4 regions of the Priestia sp. BR_2 genome follow, and region 4 is predicted to be linked to each of the others. Evidence: predicted binding sites of a transcription regulator. Region 4 holds the regulator's gene; each other region holds the start of a gene.
The links. The regulator Rex, encoded in region 4, represses fermentation and respiration genes when NADH is low (regulators of the CRP and FNR family bind a similar motif). The targets are predictions, from matches to a motif close to TTGTGAAATATTTCACAA.

Region 1: a site for Rex is predicted at 2,141-2,158, ahead of adhE (bifunctional acetaldehyde-CoA/alcohol dehydrogenase). Genes of this name have one in related genera too.
Region 2: a site for Rex is predicted at 2,541-2,558, ahead of RB298_RS05740 (cytochrome ubiquinol oxidase subunit I). Genes of this name have one in related genera too.
Region 3: a site for Rex is predicted at 3,096-3,113, ahead of nirB (nitrite reductase large subunit NirB). Genes of this name have one in related genera too.

Annotation. Positions count from the first base shown of each region.
Region 1 covers NZ_JAVFHM010000166.1:117,939-123,494, reverse strand. Annotated here, with positions in the region: gene RB298_RS08055 (formate/nitrite transporter family protein) at 1-604, shown strand, start outside; gene RB298_RS08050 (hypothetical protein) at 981-1,139, opposite strand; gene RB298_RS08045 (Crp/Fnr family transcriptional regulator) at 1,230-1,955, opposite strand; gene adhE (bifunctional acetaldehyde-CoA/alcohol dehydrogenase) at 2,231-4,843, shown strand; gene pflB (formate C-acetyltransferase) at 5,163-5,556, shown strand, end outside.
Region 2 covers NZ_JAVFHM010000139.1:131,048-136,603, forward strand. Annotated here, with positions in the region: gene cydD (thiol reductant ABC exporter subunit CydD) at 1-53, opposite strand, end outside; gene cydB (cytochrome d ubiquinol oxidase subunit II) at 53-1,069, opposite strand; gene RB298_RS05740 (cytochrome ubiquinol oxidase subunit I) at 1,056-2,459, opposite strand; gene ade (adenine deaminase) at 2,747-4,549, opposite strand; purine riboswitch at 4,900-5,001, opposite strand; gene RB298_RS05750 (NAD(P)H-dependent oxidoreductase) at 5,108-5,556, opposite strand, start outside.
Region 3 covers NZ_JAVFHM010000166.1:124,219-129,774, reverse strand. Annotated here, with positions in the region: gene RB298_RS08090 (sugar phosphate isomerase/epimerase family protein) at 1-77, shown strand, start outside; gene RB298_RS08085 (ThuA domain-containing protein) at 121-843, shown strand; gene RB298_RS08080 (uracil-DNA glycosylase) at 1,021-1,683, shown strand; gene RB298_RS08075 (winged helix-turn-helix transcriptional regulator) at 1,838-2,158, shown strand; gene RB298_RS08070 (hypothetical protein) at 2,342-3,019, shown strand; gene nirB (nitrite reductase large subunit NirB) at 3,199-5,556, shown strand, end outside.
Region 4 covers NZ_JAVFHM010000194.1:44,861-50,416, forward strand. Annotated here, with positions in the region: gene dinG (ATP-dependent DNA helicase DinG) at 1-1,176, shown strand, start outside; gene RB298_RS14730 (redox-sensing transcriptional repressor Rex) at 1,242-1,907, shown strand; gene RB298_RS14735 (amidohydrolase) at 1,882-3,183, shown strand; gene RB298_RS14740 (cell wall elongation regulator TseB-like domain-containing protein) at 3,215-3,733, shown strand; gene RB298_RS14745 (hypothetical protein) at 3,992-4,525, shown strand; gene RB298_RS14750 (AAA family ATPase) at 4,518-5,556, shown strand, end outside.

The sequences.
Region 1 (5,556 bases), on a different contig from region 4:
CGTCATGGGAGCCGCATTCGGGATTGCGCTCACGTTGGTTGTGTTTGCCGGTTCAGAGCTGTTCACCGGAAATCATATGTTTTTTACGATAAGCACGTTATCGAAACGAACGACGATGGGGGACACGCTGAAAAACTGGGGCCTTGTGTTTATCGGCAATTTGGCGGGAGCGGTCCTGCTCAGCTATCTGGTTTACGCTTCCGGCCTGTTCAAAGGGCTGCCGCCCGATCATCTCATCTTCACGGCAGCGGCCAAGAAAATGAACGATCCGTTCATGGAGCTGTTTTTTAGAGGCATATTATGTAACTGGCTTGTATGTCTGGCCCTGTGGATGGGGATTCGGGCCAAAGGAGAAACCACGAAACTGATTTTAATATGGTGGTGCCTGTTCGCCTTCATTGCGACAGGGTATGAGCATAGCGTAGCGAACATGTCGCTTCTGACGCTGGCGACGATATTGCCGGGACATCCCGAGACGGTATCCATCGGCGGCTGGATCAGCAACATGGTGCCGGTCACGCTGGGGAATATCATTGGCGGCGGGTTGTTTGTAGGCATGGCTTACTGGTTTATCTCTTCGGGAAAAGGGAACAAGCAAAAGTAAGCTGTGATAGGCGGTGAAACGGAGGAATTCCATCCTCCTAGTTCATTGTCAGAGAAAGTCCAACCTGGTGAATAAACAAAGAAACCGTTCTTGGTCAATGGTCTGTCATTCGTCCATTCGCCAAGCAACGGTTTCTTTTTTTGTAAAGATACAACCGTTCCAAGAAATTTGGGACAAAGGCAATGGGAGGAACGATGCGCACACGGAACGTCCCCAAACAGAAATAGTGGGCTTCCCGTCAGATGTAATATTCTTTTGGGAAACGCTTTTGGATATGCCATCGCTGAAGGAGCAGGAGGGCAATAGCATAAATAAGCTGTCCTCCTCAGTCATTGAACTGAAAGGACAGCCGTGAGAATCTTGCCTTCCAAATCGTTTACCGATGTTCCACCAGGTCGATCGCACCAAGCACCATATGAGCCAGTCCGAAGCCTAGAATACCGGTTGCAGCGAATTTATACCTGCTGCAAAGCAGAGCGGCACCCGAAGCAGAAACCACGGTTCCAAGAACTGCAGGAATCAAACCTTCACGCATGCTGAGCACTCCCTTTGATTTGGATTGGAAAGACAAGGCTTATTGTAAGCAGATGCCCGTATATTATGCACCGAAGGGGCTTTAGGCGGATCAAATCCGGCAGATTTCGTTCGGACACAGCTCGCAGTGGCATATTTCCTGCAGCATCGGCAGATCTTTGATAACAATCATGCCGCCGGCATATTCGATGACATCCTTTTTGCGAAGGTCGCTTAGCATCCGGTTCACGCTTTCGCGGGTGGCCCCGATCATGTTCGAAAGATCGGTGTGGGTGATCTTTTTGTTGATGAGAATGGTGCCATCCTCTTGATGCTGCCCGTAGGTATTGCCCAGACGAATCAGCGTCGACGTTAATGCGCCGGGCTTGCCGTACATCATGAGATCACGGAATTTGGTCTGCGTGATGCGGTGGTGTATACCCATCCACTTCATGAAATCAATCGCGAAGTCGCAATGCTGGCAGATCAGCAGCTCCAGATCCTTGTGCTCGATGACCCCGACTACGCTGTCCTCAAGCACCTCTGCCGAAAAACTGTGGTTGTTGCTGAAGAATGGATCGGCTTGCCCGACCATGTCTCCTGGATGGTACATATATAGAATAAGCTCTTTGCCTTCATCCGTCGATTTGGTTAATTTAATTCTTCCTTGTTTAACGAAGTACAGCTTGTCGGCGAAGTCGCCTTCCCAGAACAAATGCGATCCTTCAGGGAGTACCCTTTCCTTCATGGTGACCAGCAGACGGTTGCGGTTTTGTTCCGAGAAGCACTGCGTGTTCCCTAAGTTTTCGATTTCCATTACATGGTCTACAGTTTTCATGGTGGTATCCCCTAACATCCTAAAATTTGATCTGTTTAATCTTTAAATACATTATAACGTGAAAACATTCACTTGTGGGGCGGAACAAGAGGGAAATCATGGCGAATTTTCAAACATTGTGATCTCTTTCACTTGAAAGAGGGAAAAGACAGGTATAAATCACACAGAAAAGATAAATTTTAATATTGTGAAATATTTCACATGATTTAAGGAGCGTCTGTGTTACGATCGAAGCGTAGACAAAAAAGAACATGAACCATGGGAGGATGAGAGATATGGCTGTGAGCAAAGGAACAACGGTTGAAGTGAAGGGACAAACGGCAGCAGAGTACATTCAAGGTCTGATCGACAAGGCGAATCGGGCCAAAGAAAAGTTTATGAAACTCGATCAGGAGCAAGTCGACGGAATTGTGCAGGCCATGGCCATGGCCGGACTTGAGAAGCACATGCAGCTGGCGAAAATGGCGGTTGAAGAAACGGGCCGCGGCGTGTATGAAGACAAAATCATCAAAAACCTGTTTGCCACGGAGTATATCCACAACAGCATCAAGTACGACAAAACGGTAGGTATCATCGAAGACAATGCCTATGACAGCTTCCAAAAAATTGCGGAGCCGATCGGGATCATCATGGGGATCACACCGGTAACCAATCCGACCTCGACCACCATATTCAAGGCGCTGATCTCCATCAAAACAAGAAACCCGATCATCTTCGGCTTCCATCCATCCGCGCAGGCATGCAGCAGGGAAGCCGCGCTCATCCTGCGGGACGCCGCCGTGAAACAAGGCGCTCCGGCCGACTGCATCCAGTGGATCGAGGCTCCTTCCATGGATAAAACCAATACACTCATGAACCATCCTGACGTTGCCTGCATTCTGGCTACGGGGGGATCGGCGATGGTCAAAGCAGCATACAGCTGCGGCAAGCCAGCCCTCGGCGTAGGTCCCGGCAACGTGCCGTGCTTCATCGAGAAGAGTGCGGACCTCGATCAAGCGGTGAACGACTTGATTCTATCCAAGACGTTTGATAACGGCATGATCTGCGCATCCGAGCAAGCCGTCATTATAGAGGAGCCGATCTATCATACCGTGAAGAAAAAAATGATCGCCAGCGGCTGTTATTTCGTGAACAAGGAAGAGCTGGCGAAGCTGACTGCGCATGCCATGGTAGCGGATAAATGCGCCGTCAATCCTACCATCGTCGGACAGCCGGCAGCCAAGATTGCCGAGGCTTGCGGCTTTGAGGTACCGGAAAGCACCAAGATCCTGGTCGCCGAGCTGGAGGGAGTCGGTCCTGCTTATCCGTTGTCCGCCGAGAAGCTGAGCCCGGTGCTGGCCTGCTATAAAGTGAAAGATGCGGAAGAGGGCATCGCGCGCGCCGAAGAGATGGTTGCTTTTGGCGGCATGGGCCACTCGTCGGTCATCCACTCGCACAATGAGGACGTCATCCTGAAATTTTCGGATCGCATGAAGACCTGCCGCATCCTGGTCAACCAGCCTTCCTCGCAAGGCGGCATTGGGGATATCTACAACACGAACCTGCCATCGCTGACGCTCGGCTGCGGTTCGTATGGCCGGAATTCCACGTCGTCGAACGTGACGGCCGTCAATCTCATCAACGTGAAAAGGGTGAACCGCAGAACCGTGAATATGCAGTGGTTTAAAGTGCCGGACAAAATTTACTTTGAAAAAGGCTCGACGCAGTATCTCGCCAAAATGCCTGACATCACCCGCGTCGCGATCGTAACCGACCCCATGATGGTGAAGCTGGGATATGTGGAGCGGGTAGAGCATTACCTGCGTCAGCGCAGACTGCCGGTAGCCATCGAGGTGTTCTCGGAAGTCGAGCCGGATCCATCGACAACGACCGTAGAACGGGGTACGGAGATGCTGGAACGGTTTCAGCCGGACTGCATCATCGCCCTCGGCGGCGGATCGCCTATGGATGCCGCAAAAGCAATGTGGCTGTTCTATGAATATCCGGATACGGATTTCAACAACCTGAAGCAAAAATTCATGGATATCCGAAAACGGGTCTATAAATATCCGAAGCTGGGACGAAAGGCGAAATTCGTAGCCATTCCGACAACGTCGGGAACGGGCTCGGAAGTAACTTCGTTTGCCGTCATCACGGACAAAGTGCAGGGAAATACCAAATACCCGCTGGCAGACTATGAGCTGACGCCGGACGTGGCGATCATCGATCCGGAATTCGTGTACACCTTGCCTAAAAAGGCGGTGGCCGATACCGGCATGGACGTCCTGACGCATGCGATTGAAGCCTACGTATCGGTGATGGCCAGCGATTACACGGATGGGCTTGCCATCAAAGCCATACAGCTGGTGTTCCAGTATCTTGAGCAATCGGCGCTGACCGGCGACAAACTCGCCCGCGAGAAAATGCATAATGCTTCGACGCTTGCAGGCATGGCCTTTGCGAACGCGTTCCTGGGCATCAACCACAGTCTGGCGCATAAATGGGGCGGACAGTACCATACGGCGCACGGACGGACCAATGCCATACTGATGCCGCACGTCATTCGCTACAATGCCAAGAAGCCAACGAAATTCGCGGCATGGCCGAAATACACCCACTTTGTGGCCGATGAAAGATATGCCGAGATCGCACGGATTCTTGGACTGCCGGCAAGAACGACGGAGGAGGGCGTAAACAGCCTGATCGCCGCCATCCGCGAGCTGAACAGCAAGCTCGGCATCGAGGAATCGTTCCAGCAGCTGGGCATCGATCCACAGGACTTCGAGAGAAACGTCGAGCATTTGGCGGACCGGGCTTTCGAAGATCAGTGCACGACCAGCAATCCGAAGCTGCCGCTGGTGACGGAGCTGGCAGAAGTATATCGCAACGCCTTCTATGGACGTTTCTAAACAGGAATGGGACAGAAGGATGATCCTAAATTCCATTATAAATGGTGGTAGAAGCCAGGGGAGCCCGGAATCAGAGTGATAAAAATCACGGATTACCACAACTTTGTGATTTTTATCACAGATGCTGCGGATCAACAGGACTACAATAAAGGTGTAGCAGAAAGCTGAATCTCAGATCTTTGATATAGAAGCTTGAAGGCACATGGCGGGGCAGAGATGCCATTGATCGTGAAAATAATCACATTTAAGATCTGAGATAGATCAATGTGTGTCCCCGCCAGCCCCTGCAAGCTGCAGCATAATCTAGGAGGGATTCAATATGTCGGTGATTGAAAAAGAAGTTGGTTGGAAAGGTTTTAAATCAGGTAAATGGACCAAGCGCGTTGACGTTAACGATTTTATTGCAGAGAATATTACCCCTTATTATGGCTCTGATGATTTCTTGGCGGGACCTACGGACAACACCAAGGCATTGTGGGATATCGTATCGGATTTAACCAAGAAGGAGCGGGATAACGGCGGGGTTTTGGACGTGGATGTTCATACGCCTTCCACCATCACCTCCCACCAGCCTGGCTACTTGGATAAAGATAAAGAACAGATCGTCGGCGTGCAGACCGACGAGCCGTTCAAACGCTCGATTCAGCCTTTCGGGGGCATCCGGATGATGATTGATGCGTGCAACGCATACGGCTTCGAAATGCCGCAGGCGG
Region 2 (5,556 bases), on a different contig from region 4:
ACAAGGAAGAATACCGTCTTGGCGCCTTTGTATCCCAGCAGATCTTTTCCCATCAGTACTCCAGATGCTCCTTCTCATGTACCCGTTTGTGGAAAACGAAGTAACTCCAAATTTGATAGCCCAAAACAAAAGGCAGCAGCGATACGGCCACAATCGTCATAATCTTGAGGGAATACGGTCCGGAGGCCGCATTATAAATGGTCAGGTCAAATGCAGCGTTGATGGAGCTGACCATCACGCGCGGGAACAAGCCCACGAACACGGACGTTACCAAGAGTGCGATGACCGCGCCGGTCATCCCGAAAGCCCAGCCGTCCCGCTTGACGTTCATGAAATATCCGCCCAGCAGGAATGCAAGCAGGGCCAGCACCAGCAGGACGGTTAACGCCACGCCGCGCTTCTCGAAGATATCGGTCATGAAATACGTCATCACCCCGAACGCCACGAACAGGGCCGCGACAGGAATCAGAAGTCTCCGGGCCATGCGGCGCGCCCGTTCCTGGAGATCCCCCAGCGTGCGCAGCGTCGTGAACATCAAGCCATGGAGCAGGCAGAGCATCACCATCGTCAACCCGCCGACTACGGTATAAAGATTCACGACATCGAAGAATCCGGCATGCAGCTGCATCTCTTCGTTAATCGGAAGCCCCTGGATCAGGCAGGCAAAAACAACGCCGAGCAGGAATGGCGGAAGCACGCTTCCGGTGAAGATCGCTCCGTCCCATACCCGTTTCCAGCGGACATCGCCCACCTTGCCGCGGAATTCAAATGCCACGCCGCGCCCGATCAAGGCCAGCAGAAGAAAGACAAGCGGAATGTAGAACCCGCTGAACAGCGTGGCATACCAGTTCGGGAAGGCCGCGAACATCGCGCCGCCCGCCGTCAGCAGCCAAACCTCGTTGGCGTCCCAGAACGGGCCGATCGAGTTGATCAGCACCCGGCGCTGGGTATCGTTTTTGGCCAGCAGCTGCGTGGACATCCCGACTCCGAAATCGAAGCCCTCCAGGAAGAAGAACCCGATAAACAATACGGCGACGAGCACAAACCACAGTTCGTTAAGAGACAGCATTGTAGTCCTCCTTATTAAACGGATCGCTTGCGTGGTGATCGTCTTCCTCCGCCGCATACGGTCCTTTCTTAATGACTTTGATGAACAGATAGGCCATCACGGCTGCCAGCACTGCATAAATGGCGGTAAACATGATGAGCGAGAACAGGATCGAGCCTGCGCTTACGTTCGGCGAAACGCTGTTCTCCGTGGTGATCAGCCCGAATACCGTCCAAGGCTGGCGTCCGATCTCCGTCATGATCCATCCCGATGTGTTGGCGATGAACGGCAGGGAAATGCCGAACAGCATCAGTCTGAGGAACCATTTGCCGGCCTTCTCGACTTTTTTGCGCAGCATCAGCCACGCGCCGTACAATCCCAGCAGAATCATGACGCTGCCGGCAGCCACCATAATCCGGAAGCTCCAGAAGGTGGTGCGGACCGGCGGAATATAGTCTCCAGGACCGTATTCCTGCTCGTATTGGGCTTGCAGCTCCTTCATTCCGATGACTTCGCCGGAAAATTTGCTGTAGGACAAAAAGCTGAGCAAATACGGGATTTTGAACTCCATCGTATTCTCCTGCTTATCCGGATCGATGGCGGCTATGACCGTCCAAGGCGCGGGATCGTCGCTCGTTTCCCACAAGCTCTCGGCGGCGGCCATCTTCATCGGCTGCGTATCCACCAGATACTGCGCTTGCTGGTGGCCGAATACCGCAACCAGAATGGAGGTGATGAGACCCACCACGATGGCGATGTGGAATGATTTTTTGAAGAAATCCAAATCCTGCTTCTTCAGCAGCTTATACGCGCTTACCCCCGCTACCAGGAAAGCCCCGGTTGCCAGCGCACCGAAGATCGTGTGCGGGAATTCTACCAGCAGCTGACCGTTCGTAATCAGCGCGAAGAAATCATTCATCTCCGCCCGTCCATTGTTGATCTCAAAACCGACCGGACGCTGCATGAACGAGTTCGCTGCCAGGATCCAGAAGGCGGACATCAGGGTGCCGAAGGACACCAGCCAGATGCTGAGCAGATGGACCTTCTTGGATAACCGGTCCCACCCGAATATCCACAGCCCGATAAACGTCGATTCAAGGAAAAACGCCAGCAGGGCTTCGATCGCAAGCGGTGCGCCGAACACGTCCCCGACAAAGCGCGAGTAATCCGACCAGTTCATCCCGAACTGGAATTCCTGCAGAATCCCTGTCACAACCCCGACCGCAAAGTTGATCAGGAACAGCTTTCCCCAGAACTTGGCCATTTTCTTGTAGACTTCCTGGCCCTTGACAACATACATCGTCTCCATGATGGCGATCAGAAACGCCAATCCGATGGATAACGGTACGAAAATAAAGTGAAAAATGGTTGTCGATGCGAATTGGATTCGCGCCAGCATAACCGGATCCATAAAAGATACCCCTTCCTTTAGCTCACGTGATCACTTCAAATTTGATTCTTTTTGTATTGTCGCAGACCGCGTCCTAAAGGATTGTGATAAACATCACAATATAATGGCCGAAATAGGTGAAAAAGTTATCAATTTGTGACGAAAATCACTAAGTAGGCAATGGATTATGTGAGGATTATCCATGGGAGCGTGGCTTGCGGCATCCACTCACAGGCTAAGCCCAGTATTTACGCACCAAAAAAGCAGGTTAGCCATGTAGGCCAACCTGCTTTAATGTATGTGCCACCTTATTGTACCGGACCGATCTCCGTCTCGATGAGCTTGAATTCCGTCACGTCCGCAATCCCGCGATTGGTAATGCGGATCTCCGGAATGACCGGAAGCGCAATGAGCGAGAACGTCATGAACGGCGCATGGATGGAGCAGCCGAGCTGTTTCCACGCTTCCTCCAGGGCAGCGACTTCCTCGGCTACAACCTCGACCGGACGGTCCGCCAGCAAGCCCGCAATCGGCATCGCCACCTTCGCCAGCACCTGGCCGTTCTGCACCACGATCATGCCGCCTCCGCATGCTGCCAGCTCGTTCGACGCAAGCGCCATATCCTCGGCGTTCGTGCCCATCACGAGCAGGTTGTGGCTATCGTGCGCCACCGTGGAAGCAACCGCGCCGGACTGTAGTCCGAAGCCGCTCGCAAAGCCGAGCGAGATCTGCCCGGTTGCGCCGTGGCGCTCGATGCATGCCAGCTGAACCACGTCTTGGCCCAGGTCCGGCTGGATGACGCCCTGCTCCACGGCGAGCACCGCGGTCATTTTGGCGGTACGGGCACTGTTCTCGATGACGCGCACCACGTTCACTTCCGTATGCGCCGCATCGAACTTGCTGCGCAGCAGAAAGTCGTCGGCGGTAAGCGAACGCTGCAGCCGAACCGATTGAAAGGCCTTTTCCGGATACGAATACGCCGGGAACGCCTTCACGAGACGGCCGTTCTCCGCGACCACTTCGCCGTCCGTGATCACCACCGAAGGCACCATGCTCTTCAGATCGTCAATGAGCAAAATATCCGCCGTTTTGCCCGGTGAAATGCTGCCGAGCTCCATATCCATGCCGAAATATCGAGCCACGTTGATCGTGCCCATCTGGATCGCAGTAACCGGGTCCACGCCCTCCTCCATGGCGCGGCGGACCACATGGTTCATATGGCCGAGCCGCAGCAGCGTCTGCGGATACACATCATCCGTGACCAAGGAGATATTGTCGGTACGTACCTTGTCCTCCGTTACCACCTTAATCACTTCCTTCACATCCTGCCAAGCCGAACCTTCGCGGATCATCAGATGCATACCGAGGCGAACCTTTTCCAAAGCCTGCTCTCTCGTTACCGTCTCATGATCGGAGCTGACGCCGGTTGCCAGATAGGCTTGTAGCATCCGGTCGTCCTCGGCCGGAAAATGCCCCGTCACCGTCTTGCCCGCACGCAGCGTGGCTTCGATCTCTCCGCTCATGGTCGGATCGCCGTATACGACGCCCGGGAAGTTCATCACTTCGCCAAGCCCAGCGACGCCGGGCCAGGTCAGCCCTTCCTCGATATCGGCTACGCCCAGCTGCGCCCCGGCATCCTCCAGATCGAACGTCGCCGGTACGCAGGAAGGAATGGTGGTGAACACCTTCATCGGCAGCTGCTGCCCTTCCTCGTGCATCCAGCGCACGCCCTCCATGCCGAACACGTTGGCGATCTCATGGGGATCCATATAAACCCCGGTCGTTCCCGTAACGATGGCCGCTTTGGCAAACTCCGTTACGGTCAGCATCGTGCTCTCCACATGCATATGGCCGTCCAGCAGACCCGGCGAGATGAAGCGCCCATTCGCTTCGATCACCTGCGTCCCCTCTCCGATCGTATGATCGGCGCTACCGATATAAGCGATGCGCCCGCACGCCATCGCCACGTCTATCCGTTCCTGAAGCTCGCCCGTAAACACATTGACCAGCGTGCCGTTTTTGATGACCAGATCGGCTGGCTCTTGTCCTAAAGCAACCTTCCCCAGCTGCCGGCTGACCTCGTATCGTTTCTGTCTCTGGATTGAACTCATGATGATTGCACGCTCCCCTTTTTTTAGATATCAGAAAGTATAAACTCGGAAGCTTGTGACTTCCTAATCTCGCAATAAAAACTTCTTCTTACTGCGGTCGTCGGTAGACGTTTTTCTTATAATGAATCGGTAAAAGCACAAAATCGATCTTGCGTAACACGCCAAACAACCCGGACAGCGTATCTGCCCGGGTTGCCTGCAACTATATCCATTGAGGAAGAGAAGTCCGCGCGGCAGCCATGCATTGCTAATAGTCTGCACATCACCCCATCCGTTAAAACGTGCTTAGATCCCATTTCAGGCGATCTTGCAGCCCGGCTTCGATGTTTATGCAAAGCCGGGCTTGGGGAGCGGATTCTCAACCTTCATGTAGTCAAGTCATTTACGGTAACCTGGTAGAAACGCCTGGGCCCTATTCCCCGGCATATACATCAAGATTTGATTTTGAACCATGACCCATTCAATTCTTTGGTCGTTTCATTTGTTGTATGAATTATAATCCTCCTGCCCGAGAAGTCAAGCCATTGGAAGGAACTGCACATCGCCCCTACTACCCGATCACGCCAATTTCCGTCCCATTCTCTGCACGCGCTCGAGCCATTGTCTTCTTGCCGTCTCGGGCATTTTGCGGAGCTGGGTAATGTTCGTGGCACGGACGGTGCCCACGCCGCAGAACTTCAGAATGGAATGCTTCATCATCTGATGTCCCGGCTGTCCGAGATAGAACCGGTAGTAAACGTACGGCGAATCCATCGTGACGATCAGACGGGCCGTCTTCCCTTTGAGCAGCTGCTCCGGCAAAGGCGAGTTCCGGCGGTACTTAAAGGCGAATCCCGGCAGAAAAACCCTGTCGATGAACCCTTTGAGCAGCGCAGGCATGCCGCCCCACCAATTCGGATACACAAACACCAGATGGTCCGCCCAGGCAATCAGCTCCTGTGCTTCTTGCAGATCGGGTTCGAGCGGTTGCTTGCCCTTATAGCCGCCGGACAGGTTCAGGTCAAACT
Region 3 (5,556 bases), on a different contig from region 4:
AAGGCTTCTCCAAAGCGGTGCAAAACCTTCAGCAAGTGCTGATCGAAGAGCCGCTCGGAGAAATGTGGTGGGTCTAACAGCGTAGAGAATAACGAATAAGCAATTAGGGGGAACAGCAACATGCTTAACGTAACCATATGGAATGAATTCGTGCACGAGAAAATCCATGATGAGGTTCGGAGCGTTTATCCGACGGGCATTCACACAGCTTTGGCGGAGGGTCTGCAAAATCCGGATTTCATCATTAGAACGGCAACGCTCGACCAGCCGGAGCATGGATTGACGGACGATGTACTGGATTCAACCGATGTGCTGTTGTGGTGGGGGCATATGGCTCATGACCAGGTTAGTGACGAAATCGTAAGCAAGGTCGTAAAACGCGTGCAGGATGGTATGGGACTGATCGTTCTCCATTCCGGACATTTTTCCAAACCGTTCAAAGCTTTGATGGGCACGAGCTGCGATTTAAAGTGGCGCGAAGCAGGAGAACAGGAAATTATTTGGAGCGTGAATCCGACGCATCCGATTGCGGCGGGAATTACGGGACCGATCATCATCGAGCACGAGGAAATGTACGGGGAGTTCTTTGACATTCCGGCCCCCGATGAGCTGGTATTCGTCAGCAATTTCGAGGGCGGGGAAGTGTTCCGCAGCGGATGCACATTCAAACGCGGGCATGGGAACATTTTTTACTTCCGTCCAGGGCATGAGACCTATCCAACCTACTACAACCCCGAAGTGCTGAAAGTGATCTCCAATGCGATTAACTGGGCTCATTCCACGGCAGGCAAGCAAACGTTCGGCAACAGTCAGCCGGTTCGCGCGCTTCCCGTTTTAGTCTAAGCTATAAACAGCGCATTATCTTAATCATCAACGAACGAGCCGTTCAAGGTACAGTCCTTGTTCGGCTCGTTTTTTTGGTATGTTGGGGCTGCTTTTTCGAAATGTTTTTTGCCGGCTGGGGATAGAATATATGTGAATATGGGGTATTGTATGATATAGGAGAGGGGGGCTGTACACATGAACGAAGTACAAAGCGCACCTGTAGATCCCGCAATCATCGCCATATGCCGGGCCAGGCTCGTCCATCAACCCGTTGAGGGCTTCCTGCTCGGAAGGGGAGTCCGCTTTGCGAAAATCATGTTCATCGGGGAAGCGCCCGGAGCTCATGAAGTTTTGGAAGGCAAACCTTTCGTAGGGCAGGCCGGACAAGAGATGAACGCGTACCTGGAACGTCTGAAACTGACGCGGGACCAGGTATATATTACCAGTACCGTGCGAAGCAGGCCCTACAAGGATAAAGTGCTCGTGAGGCCTTCAGGCGAGAATGTCATCAGCCGATCGAATCGTACGCCGACCAAGGCTGAAATTTTGGCGCATGCGCCTTTGCTTGATGAAGAAATCCGATGGGTCCGCCCGGTCATCCTGGCACCGATGGGAAATACCGCGCTGCACCGGTTAATCGGAAGCCATGAAACGGTGACGTCGCTGCACGGCAAGCTGATGGAGGGCCCGGTTCAGCAAGCGGCAGATCCGGAAAATCCCGGAGCAGGCTATGTTTTTTCACCGGAGACCTATAAGATATTCCCTCTGTTCCATCCAGCGGCGGTGCTGTATAATAGGAAATTATCCACTTTGATTGAGGACGATTTGGATATTTTGGCTCGGATATTAGGGGGATAAGCGCTGATTTTCTGGGAAAAAGGGGCTAGGAGGTTTTCAGCTTCTCGAAAATATGCTAAAATGAAACATACTTACAATTCGTAAGTTTTCTAGATTTCTGGGTAAGCTTATGAGTTTCTATAAACAAGGTGACTTCGTAAAGAGGTGAAGGGATATGGAAGTTACAAATGTTACGATGTGTCCCCGTTTCGAATCGGCCTTTTCTTTTCTGGGCAAACGGTGGAATGGCTTGATTATTCAAACGCTGATGAGCGGGCCTAAGCGCTTTAAGGATATCTCGAATTTGATTCCGTCCATGAGCGATAAAATGCTCTCCGAGCGGATGAAGGATTTGGAATGCGAAGGCATACTGATTCGTCATGTCTATCCGGAAACTCCGGTACGTATTGAATATGAACTGACTGAAAAAGGCAAAGCACTGCGTCCGGTGATGGAGCAAATTTCATCCTGGGCAGAACAATGGGTCGACAGATGAGTCATCATAAGACTCCCGTTGACGATTAAACCCTGGCATGAGATATCCTCATTTCAGGGTTTTTTTTCTAACCAGAATGGCTGAGTTTTCGTTTCGTCCTGCAAAAACATCCGGACATGCACCAAGCTGACGCACCTTCTATATGATGTAATAATCCAGGCGGCATATCAAGGAGGCGAGCCCATGATCAAGCGAACGAATATCTCCCGGTTCCATTATGGACAAGAGGACATCTCAGAGCTTGAAAACGCTTCATTACAAGTGCTTCATATATTTGAGAAAACCAAGCGGGTGCTGAGCCAGTATGTACCGGAATCACTATGGTCGGCCGTGTGTGGAACAAGCCCAGACGCTGTAGCATCCCTTAGCCAAGACGGCACAGCTCGGGTCGACATGTTCCAGAAGTGGGTCAAGACTCCCGGCGGATGGAAGTTCATTGGTTATGAAACCGAAACATTGAATTCGTCTTCCGAGCAAAATAAGGGACGGATGGGAAGATTCCTGCATATGATCATCTGGTCGCTCTACGAGAAAATCGTGATGCTGCATCCCTTCCTCGGCAGCGAAGCGTTCTTCGACGGGGAGGAGCTGGACGTGATCGCCCATTATTTTGTGCCTACGTATATTAGTGCCTTACCTTTGGTGCAGCAAGGAAAAGCCTATAAGACCATTCAGGCCGGCATCGTACTGTACCAGGAGCATATCGAGGCGCCTGCCGTCATCATGCAGTCGGAAGGAGGCCTTTTGGAGGGGAATTGGATGACCGGGGTGAACCTGGATGCGGGGGGATTTGCCGGAATTCGTCCCTATTTAAAAGTGCCCGGCGGCGAACGAGCCTATATGGAAGCCGAAATCATATAGCAGGCCGTTTCTTTAGGATAACCTTGTTCCAATCGGACAGGGTTATTTGGTATTTTTATTTAAATTTTAAAGATTAATGTGAAATAAATCACAAAAATATATGCCCTTACACGATATAATTTACTTGTAACCAGTGGAATATACGAGCACAAGATCACGTGTTGGGGAGGAATCAAACGATGTCCAATATAAAGAGAGATAAGTTGGTTATCATTGGCAACGGTATCGCAGGCATAAGCACGGTCGAGCAAATCATTAAATTGGGTGGGAAATTTGACATCACCGTCATTGGACAGGAGCCTCACCCGAACTACAATCGCATTATGCTGTCCTATGTGCTGGAAGGCAGCAAAACCTTGGACGACATTGTATTGAATGACTGGAAATGGTACGAGGACAATCAGATCACCCTGCATACGGGTGTGACCGTCACCGCCATCGACGGGGAGCGCAAGGTAGTGACGGCCGATAACGGATTGACGGTTCCTTATGACAAATTGATTATAGCTACAGGTTCGAAACCTTTTATATTGCCTGTACCGGGCAGTGATAAAGAGGGAGTTATCGGATTTCGAAACATCGCCGACTGCACGCAGATGCTTCAAGCCGCCAAGGCATACAAGAAAGCGGCCGTCATCGGCGGAGGGCTGCTGGGTCTGGAAGCCGCTAAGGGATTGGTCAGCCTGGGCATGGAGGTGACGGTGGTTCATCTCATGCAGGATTTGATGGAGAGCCAGCTGGATTCCATGGCATCGGGGATGCTGCAAAGGGAGCTGGAGCGGCAGGGCATCCGGTTCTTATTAGGCAAACAAACCGCGGAAATCATGGGCGATGAGAGGGTCACGGGGCTGCGGTTCAAAGATGGGGATGAGCTTGAAGCGGAACTCGTGGTCATGGCCGTGGGGATCAGAGCGAACGTTGCTGCCGCCCAAGCGAGCGGTATCGAAGTGAACCGGGGAATCGTAGTCAACGATTATCTTCAGACCTCGTGGCCGGATGTGTATGCGGTCGGCGAATGCTGCGAGCATCGGGGGGCATGCTACGGCCTGGTTGCGCCGTTGTTCGAGCAGGGGCAGGTTCTTGCCAAGCATCTCTGCGGCGTGGACGGCCAGCCTTACGAGGGCAGCATCGTATCGACGAAACTGAAAATCAGCGGCGTTGATGTATTCTCCGCAGGAGAATTCATGGAGCAGGCTGAGCACTCGGTGATCGTGGCGAAGGACGATTGGCGCAAGACTTATAAGAAAATCCTGCTGCGCGACAATATCATCGTCGGCGCGATATTGTTCGGGGATGTCAGCGATTCGGCCAGCCTTCAATCCATGATACGCAAAAAGACGGCCATGACCGAGGAGATCTATCATTCGATCATGGGCACCGAATGTGCAGGGAAAGGAAGCGGCAAGGCCTTCTCGCTGGATAAGATGCCCGACGATGAAATCGTCTGCGGCTGCAACGGCGTAACCAAAAAGGCCATTGTGGATGCCGTGACGCTTCAAGGCCTCACGACGGTGGACGAAATCAAAGCTTGCACGGGAGCGACCCGTTCTTGCGGGGGCTGCAAGCCAGTCGTGGAGCAAATCCTTCAGAGCGTACTGGGCGATGGCTTTAAGACGGCAGGCAAACAAGGCATATGTCCGTGCACCACGCTCGACCGGGACGAAATCGTCGCCGAAATCAGCGCCAAGGGGCTGACTACGACGAAGGAAGTCATGCATGTTCTGAACTTCAGCAACCCTGAGGGCTGCTCGAAATGCCGTCCCGCCATCCATTATTATCTGGCGATGCTGAATCCGGTGACCCATCAGGAGGAGAGGGAGTCCCGCTTCGTCAACGAGCGGATGAACGCCAACATTCAGAAAGACGGCACTTACACGGTAGTGCCAAGAATGTACGGCGGCGTTACCACGCCGGAGGATTTGAAGAAAATTGCGGACGTATCGCTTAAGTACAATGTTAAGGTCGTTAAGGTAACCGGCGGACAGCGACTGGATCTGATCGGCGTGAAGAAGGAAGATCTGCCAAGCGTATGGGAAGAGCTGGATATGCCGTCCGGTTATGCTTATGCCAAATCGCTGCGGACCGTCAAGACCTGCGTAGGCTCCCAATTCTGCCGTTTCGGCACGCAGGATTCGATGGGCATGGGTGCATTCCTCGAGGAGAAATTCGAGCGGCTGGATTTTCCGGCGAAGTTTAAAATGGCGGTCAACGGATGTCCGCGAAATTGTGCCGAATCGTGCACGAAGGACATCGGGATCGTCGGCAATGACGGCGGATGGGAGATATTCGTCGGAGGCAACGGCGGAACGAAGGCGCGCCTGGCCGATTCGTTCTGTAAGGTGAAGACGGACGAGGAATTGATCGAGATCTGCGGCGCCTTGATGCAGTACTACCGTGAAACCGGCAAGTACCTCGAGAGAACGTCGGAATGGGTAGAGCGTCTGGGACTGGAACAAATCCGTGCGGCGGTCCTTGATGATGCTAAACAGCGTAAGGAGCTGGTGGAAAGAATTGAGCTGGCCCTGCAGCAAGTGGAA
Region 4 (5,556 bases):
TTCTCGCTCCGCCTGTCCCCGCTTAAGAAGCCGAAGGATTGGGATTCGATGGCCGAACTGGAGCATCAAATTCATCTGACGCTGGGCGATGTCGTGCGCAAGGGCGATAAGCTGATCGCCGAAATGAAGGAAGATTTGGATGACTACAGCGCGGACAGCCTGTTAACCGACCTATCGGGCCTATTTAAGGACCTGGCCGCGCATCGTGAAGACCTGCGCTCCTTCATGGCCCTGAACGATGAGGGCACGGTATACTGGATGGAGGCGAACGGCAATTTCCGCAGCAAATCGCTGCAGTTGTATGCCGTGCCCGTCGACGTGAGCGCTCATCTGAAGGAATTGTTTTTTGACAAGAAACAAAGCGTGATTCTGACATCGGCAACCTTGTCGGTGGACAAATCGTTTCAGTTCATGATCGAAAACCTGGGTCTTCAGGAAGCGGCTGAAGCGGGGAACCTGAACACGGTTCAGCTCCCGTCCCCGTTTAATTACAGGGAACAGGCCCTTCTTGTCGTGCCGCGCGATTTTCCGAGCGTGAAGGGATCGGTCGGGGATGCACTCTTTGTGAATACGCTCGTGAAGTCTTTGGCCGATACGGCCGTTGCTACGCATGGCCGCATGCTCGTCCTGTTCACTTCGTACCGGATGCTGCGCCAGGTGCACGAGCCGCTGAAAGAAGCGCTGGCATCAAGCGACATCACGGTATTGGGACAAGGTATGGACGGAACCAGCCGTACCAAGTTAATCCGAAGATTTCAGGACAGCAGCGCTTCCGTGCTGCTGGGCACCAGCTCCTTCTGGGAAGGGGTAGACATCCCGGGCGAGGCGCTGACTTGTCTTGCCATCGTCCGGCTGCCGTTCCAGCCGCCGAATCACCCCTTGGTCGAGGCCAAGAGCGAACTGCTGCAGCAGCAGAAGAAGAATCCCTTCATGAAGCTTTCGGTTCCGCAAGCGGTCATTCGTTTCAAACAGGGGTTTGGGCGTCTGGTGCGAACAGCACAAGATAAAGGGATCGTGATCGTGTACGATACCCGGGTCATTGAATCCTATTACGGGAAGTATTTCTTATATTCCTTGCCGGGGCCGAAGATGGAGCATATGCCGACAGAGGGGATCGTTCCCCGAATTTCGGAATGGCTGCAGGAAGAGGCAAGCGCGGGAAACCAAGCGGAATAAAGTGAAACCAAGCACGATCAACAAAAAAAGATGTAGTTATTAACCTATTATTAGGGGGAGCATGCATGAAATCGGAAAAAATTTCGGAAGCCGTGGTCCGCAGATTACCTGTATACTTGCGCTATTTGAATGAGCTTCAGAAGAGGGAGGTTTCCACGGTTTCCTCCCAGGAGCTGGGACAGAAGCTGGACCTCAATCCTGCTCAAATTCGTAAGGACCTGGCGTATTTCGGTGATTTTGGACGGAAAGGGATCGGATATGATGTTTCTTATCTGATCGAGAAGATTCGCCAGATTCTGAAGCTGGACCAGAAGATCAATGTCGCATTGGTCGGGGCCGGTAATCTTGGACATGCATTATCGAATTACAATGCATTCCTGAAGGATAATATGAAGATTGTGGCGATTTTCGATTCGTATTCTCCCAAAGTTGGTATGAAAATTAACAATTTGGTCGTACAGCCGATGGAAGAGCTGGAGAAGACGGTTCATGAGCACGGCATTCGAATCGGGATTATTACCGTTCCGGATTTCGAAGCGCAGAACGTCGCGAATCAGCTTATCGCCTCAGGGATCGAGGCGATTCTGAACTTTGCGCCAACCATCCTGAAAGCCCCAGCCCATATCCGGATTCATACGGCTGATTTTACAACGGATTTGCAAAGTTTGGCCTATTATTTGGATAACGGCAAGGAGGATGCAGCACATGACAACAACGAAGTGGATGGTTAAGAACGGAACGTTTGCAGTACTGGAGGAAGGCCAATCCGTGCTTCGCGGATACCTGGTGGTTGAGAACGACCGGATCACGTACCTGGGCGAAGAGGAGCCCGTCGTGGAAGAGGGGACAGAGATTATCGACGGAACCCATCTGTTCTTCCTGCCCGGATTGGTGAACACGCATGGACATGCCGCCATGTCGCTTCTTCGCGGCTATGGGGACGATCTGGCGCTGCAGGTATGGCTTCAGGAAAAAATGTGGCCGATGGAAGCCAAATTCACGTCAGACGACGTATATTGGGGCACATCGCTCTCCGTGCTGGAGATGATCAAGGGCGGAACCACGACGTTTGTGGATATGTATGACCATATGGATCAGGTCGCGAAGGTTGTCCAGGACTCGGGAATGCGCGGCGTCCTGACGCGCGGCGTAATCGGTTTATGCCCGCCCGAGGTACAGCAGCAGAAGCTGGATGAGGCGGTGGCATTCGCGAAGGATTGGCATGGCAAGGCTGACGGCAGAATTACGACGATGATCTCGCCGCACGCGCCTTATACCTGCCCGCCGGATTTCATCGAAAAATTCGTTCAAGCATCCCATGACTTGAACCTGCCTTTGCATACCCATATGTCCGAAACGGAAACTGAAGTGGCTCAGAATGTTAAGGATTACGGGCTTCGCCCCGTTGCCCATTTGGAGAAGCTGGGCATGTTCTCCCGTCCTACGCTCCTTGCGCATGCCGTTCATCTGACCGATGAGGAAATCGAAGTCTTGGCCAAGCATCAAGTAGCCGTATCGCATAATCCCGGAAGCAATTTGAAGCTTGCCAGCGGAGTCGCCCGCGTACCAGCGCTGCTGAAAGCCGGCGTAACGGTGTCGCTCGGTACCGACGGACCTGCTAGCAACAATAACCTGGATATGTTCGAAGAGATGCGGCTGGCTGCCCTGATCCATAAAGGAGTAAGCGGGGATCCGACGGCCATTCCGGCCTCCGAAGCGCTCCGAATGGGCACGGTATACGGAGCCAAGTCCGCTTTCCTTGAGGATATCGGTATGCTCGCGGTTGGGATGAAGGCCGATATGATCGCATTGAATACGGATCAGGCGCATTTCCTTCCACGGACCGACTATATTTCTCACGCGATCTACTCTGCCAGCGCGAAGGATGTAGAGCATGTATGGGTTGACGGCAAGCAGGTGGTGAAGAATGGCGCGAGCCTTACTCTCGACGAGGAACGCATCCGCCGGGAAGCGCAGCGTGCATTTGAGCGTCTTACAACCCTCTAGGGAATAATCAAGGGGAGCGAGGAAGACGGATTTGAAGAAAAAAACGAAGTGGATATTGCTGAGCGTGTCCGGCGTCCTGCTATTATTGCTTGGCCTACAGCTCTATTATTCCTATGTTATGAAAGATACGTGGAATGAAGAAAGAATGGCGATCCTTGCAGCGAAACAGCATGGCCAATTGGTCTCGTCCGACAAGACCTATAAATCGGTATGGGGCGAGGACAATAACTATTGGGTGGTCAGCGGGAAAGATAAAGACAATCAAGACCGCATGGTCTGGGTGAAGTTTACGGACGATAACGTTCCTGTTGAAGGGACAGATGCCGTTCAGTCGGTGTTATTGAATACGGGCATGTCAGAGGCCGTGATGCGGGACCAGATCCGTAACGAAATGCCGGGTGCGGTCATCAAGCGATTGCTGCCGGGAATGTATGAAGGCGAGTATGCCTGGCAGCTGCAATATGAAAACAACGGTCAGCGCGGTTACCGATTCTATCGTTTTCAAGACGGAAACGCCATCGGAAATGATATTATTCTTCCTAATCAATAAGAAAACAAATGAAAAGGCGTCCCCTCATAGGGATGCCTCTTTGGCACATAAATATGTAAGCGCATACAGAAATAAATTGGTAAAACTGTTCTAAATATTTTCACAGACAAGCATGAAAAAGTATATAAGATATGATATACTCGTACTTGTACGAATTGAGCAGATCAATTACATGCCTCACCATATATCGTTGTTATATGTATTATTGTGCTGCAATTGCTATACAAAATTTCATATCGAAATTGAAGGAGGAACTTCATGAAACTGCGCATTGTACCTATCATGCTGACTGTCGTGATCTCAGCATCGGTCCTCTTTGGCGGTTGGTTTCTGTATCGGCAGATGGCTTTGCAGAATCCGCTCGCAACTGTTGTGTCACAATACGATGGCGTGAAAAGTTCTCATATAGATATTAAACAGGATACCGTGACTTTGAATCTTGATTTGGCTCCGGATGCGAATTTACAAGGTTTGGTTCAGCATATTAAGCAGGAAGGCAAGTCCGTGATCGGGAAGCGGGAATTGAGAATCCAGGTGGAGGACCATTCCTCGGAAGCATTGGATCAATGGTGGGAGCAAGCGATGCTGTCGGTTGCCGAAGCGATGGACAATAAACAGTATACCGATATTCAATCATCGCTCGAGCAGCTGGCTGCCCAGTCGCCGAATTTGAAAGCAAAAGCAACGATCGATGACACCAATGTCTATGTCAGCTTGTCGGACGGCAAGTCTGGTAAATTTATAATCTTGCCGCGTCAACCTGGCAAAATGGAGGTGTGGAACCATGCCTAAATTAGCAAAAGAAATCATGTTAGGCTTCATTCCGGTTTTGTTGGTATTCCTTGTGTTTGTCGGCGTGAACATCGTGCCTCTCTTAATAGCGGCAGGACTCGTAGGCGGCTTGCTGTTTATAGCCAAGATGAAGGGCGGCATCGCGGTTGGTGCCGGAAATGAGCGAAAGCGGAAGAAGAGCGGCCCGGCCAAGCTGACGTTCGAGGAAATCGGCGGGCAGGATAACGCTAAGCAGGAGCTGCGGGAAGCATTGGATTTTCTGATTCGTCACGAGGATATCAAGAAATTCGGCATACGTCCATTGAAGGGGATTCTTCTAACAGGGCCTCCGGGAACAGGGAAGACCTTGATGGCCAAGGCCGCTGCCCATTATACCGATTCTATATTTGTCGCTGCTTCCGGCAGTGAATTCGTGGAGATGTATGTCGGCGTCGGTGCAGGGCGTATCCGGGATTTGTTCAAGGATGCCCGCAACCGCGCGGCCAAAGAAAACAAGCAAAATGCCATCATCTTCATCGATGAGATCGACGTCATCGGCGGTAAACGCGAAGGCGGCCAACAGCGAGAGTACGATCAAACGCTGAATCAGCTGCTGACCGAAATGGACGGCATCTATTCGCAGGACACGCCTCGCATTCTGGTGATCGCCGCAACGAACCGTAAAGAAATGCTGGACAGCGCGCTGCTGCGTCCAGGACGATTCGACCGCCATATTCAAGTGGATCTGCCTGATAAGAAGGGCCGGACGCATATCTTAAACCTGCATGCGGGCAATAAGCCGCTGCATCAAGATGTCGACCTGGAAAAAATAGCAGAGGAAGCCTATGGCTTCTCGGGTGCACAGCTGGAGAGCGTCATGAACGAAGCCGCCATCTATACGATGCGCGAGAACGAACAATTTATCCATCAGCGTCATCTGTCCATGGCGATTGACAAGGTCATGATGGGCGAGCGTTCCGACCGTGAATCGAATTTGGAGGAGAAAAAGCGTGTTGCCATCCACGAATTGGGACATGCTATCATGGCAGAGC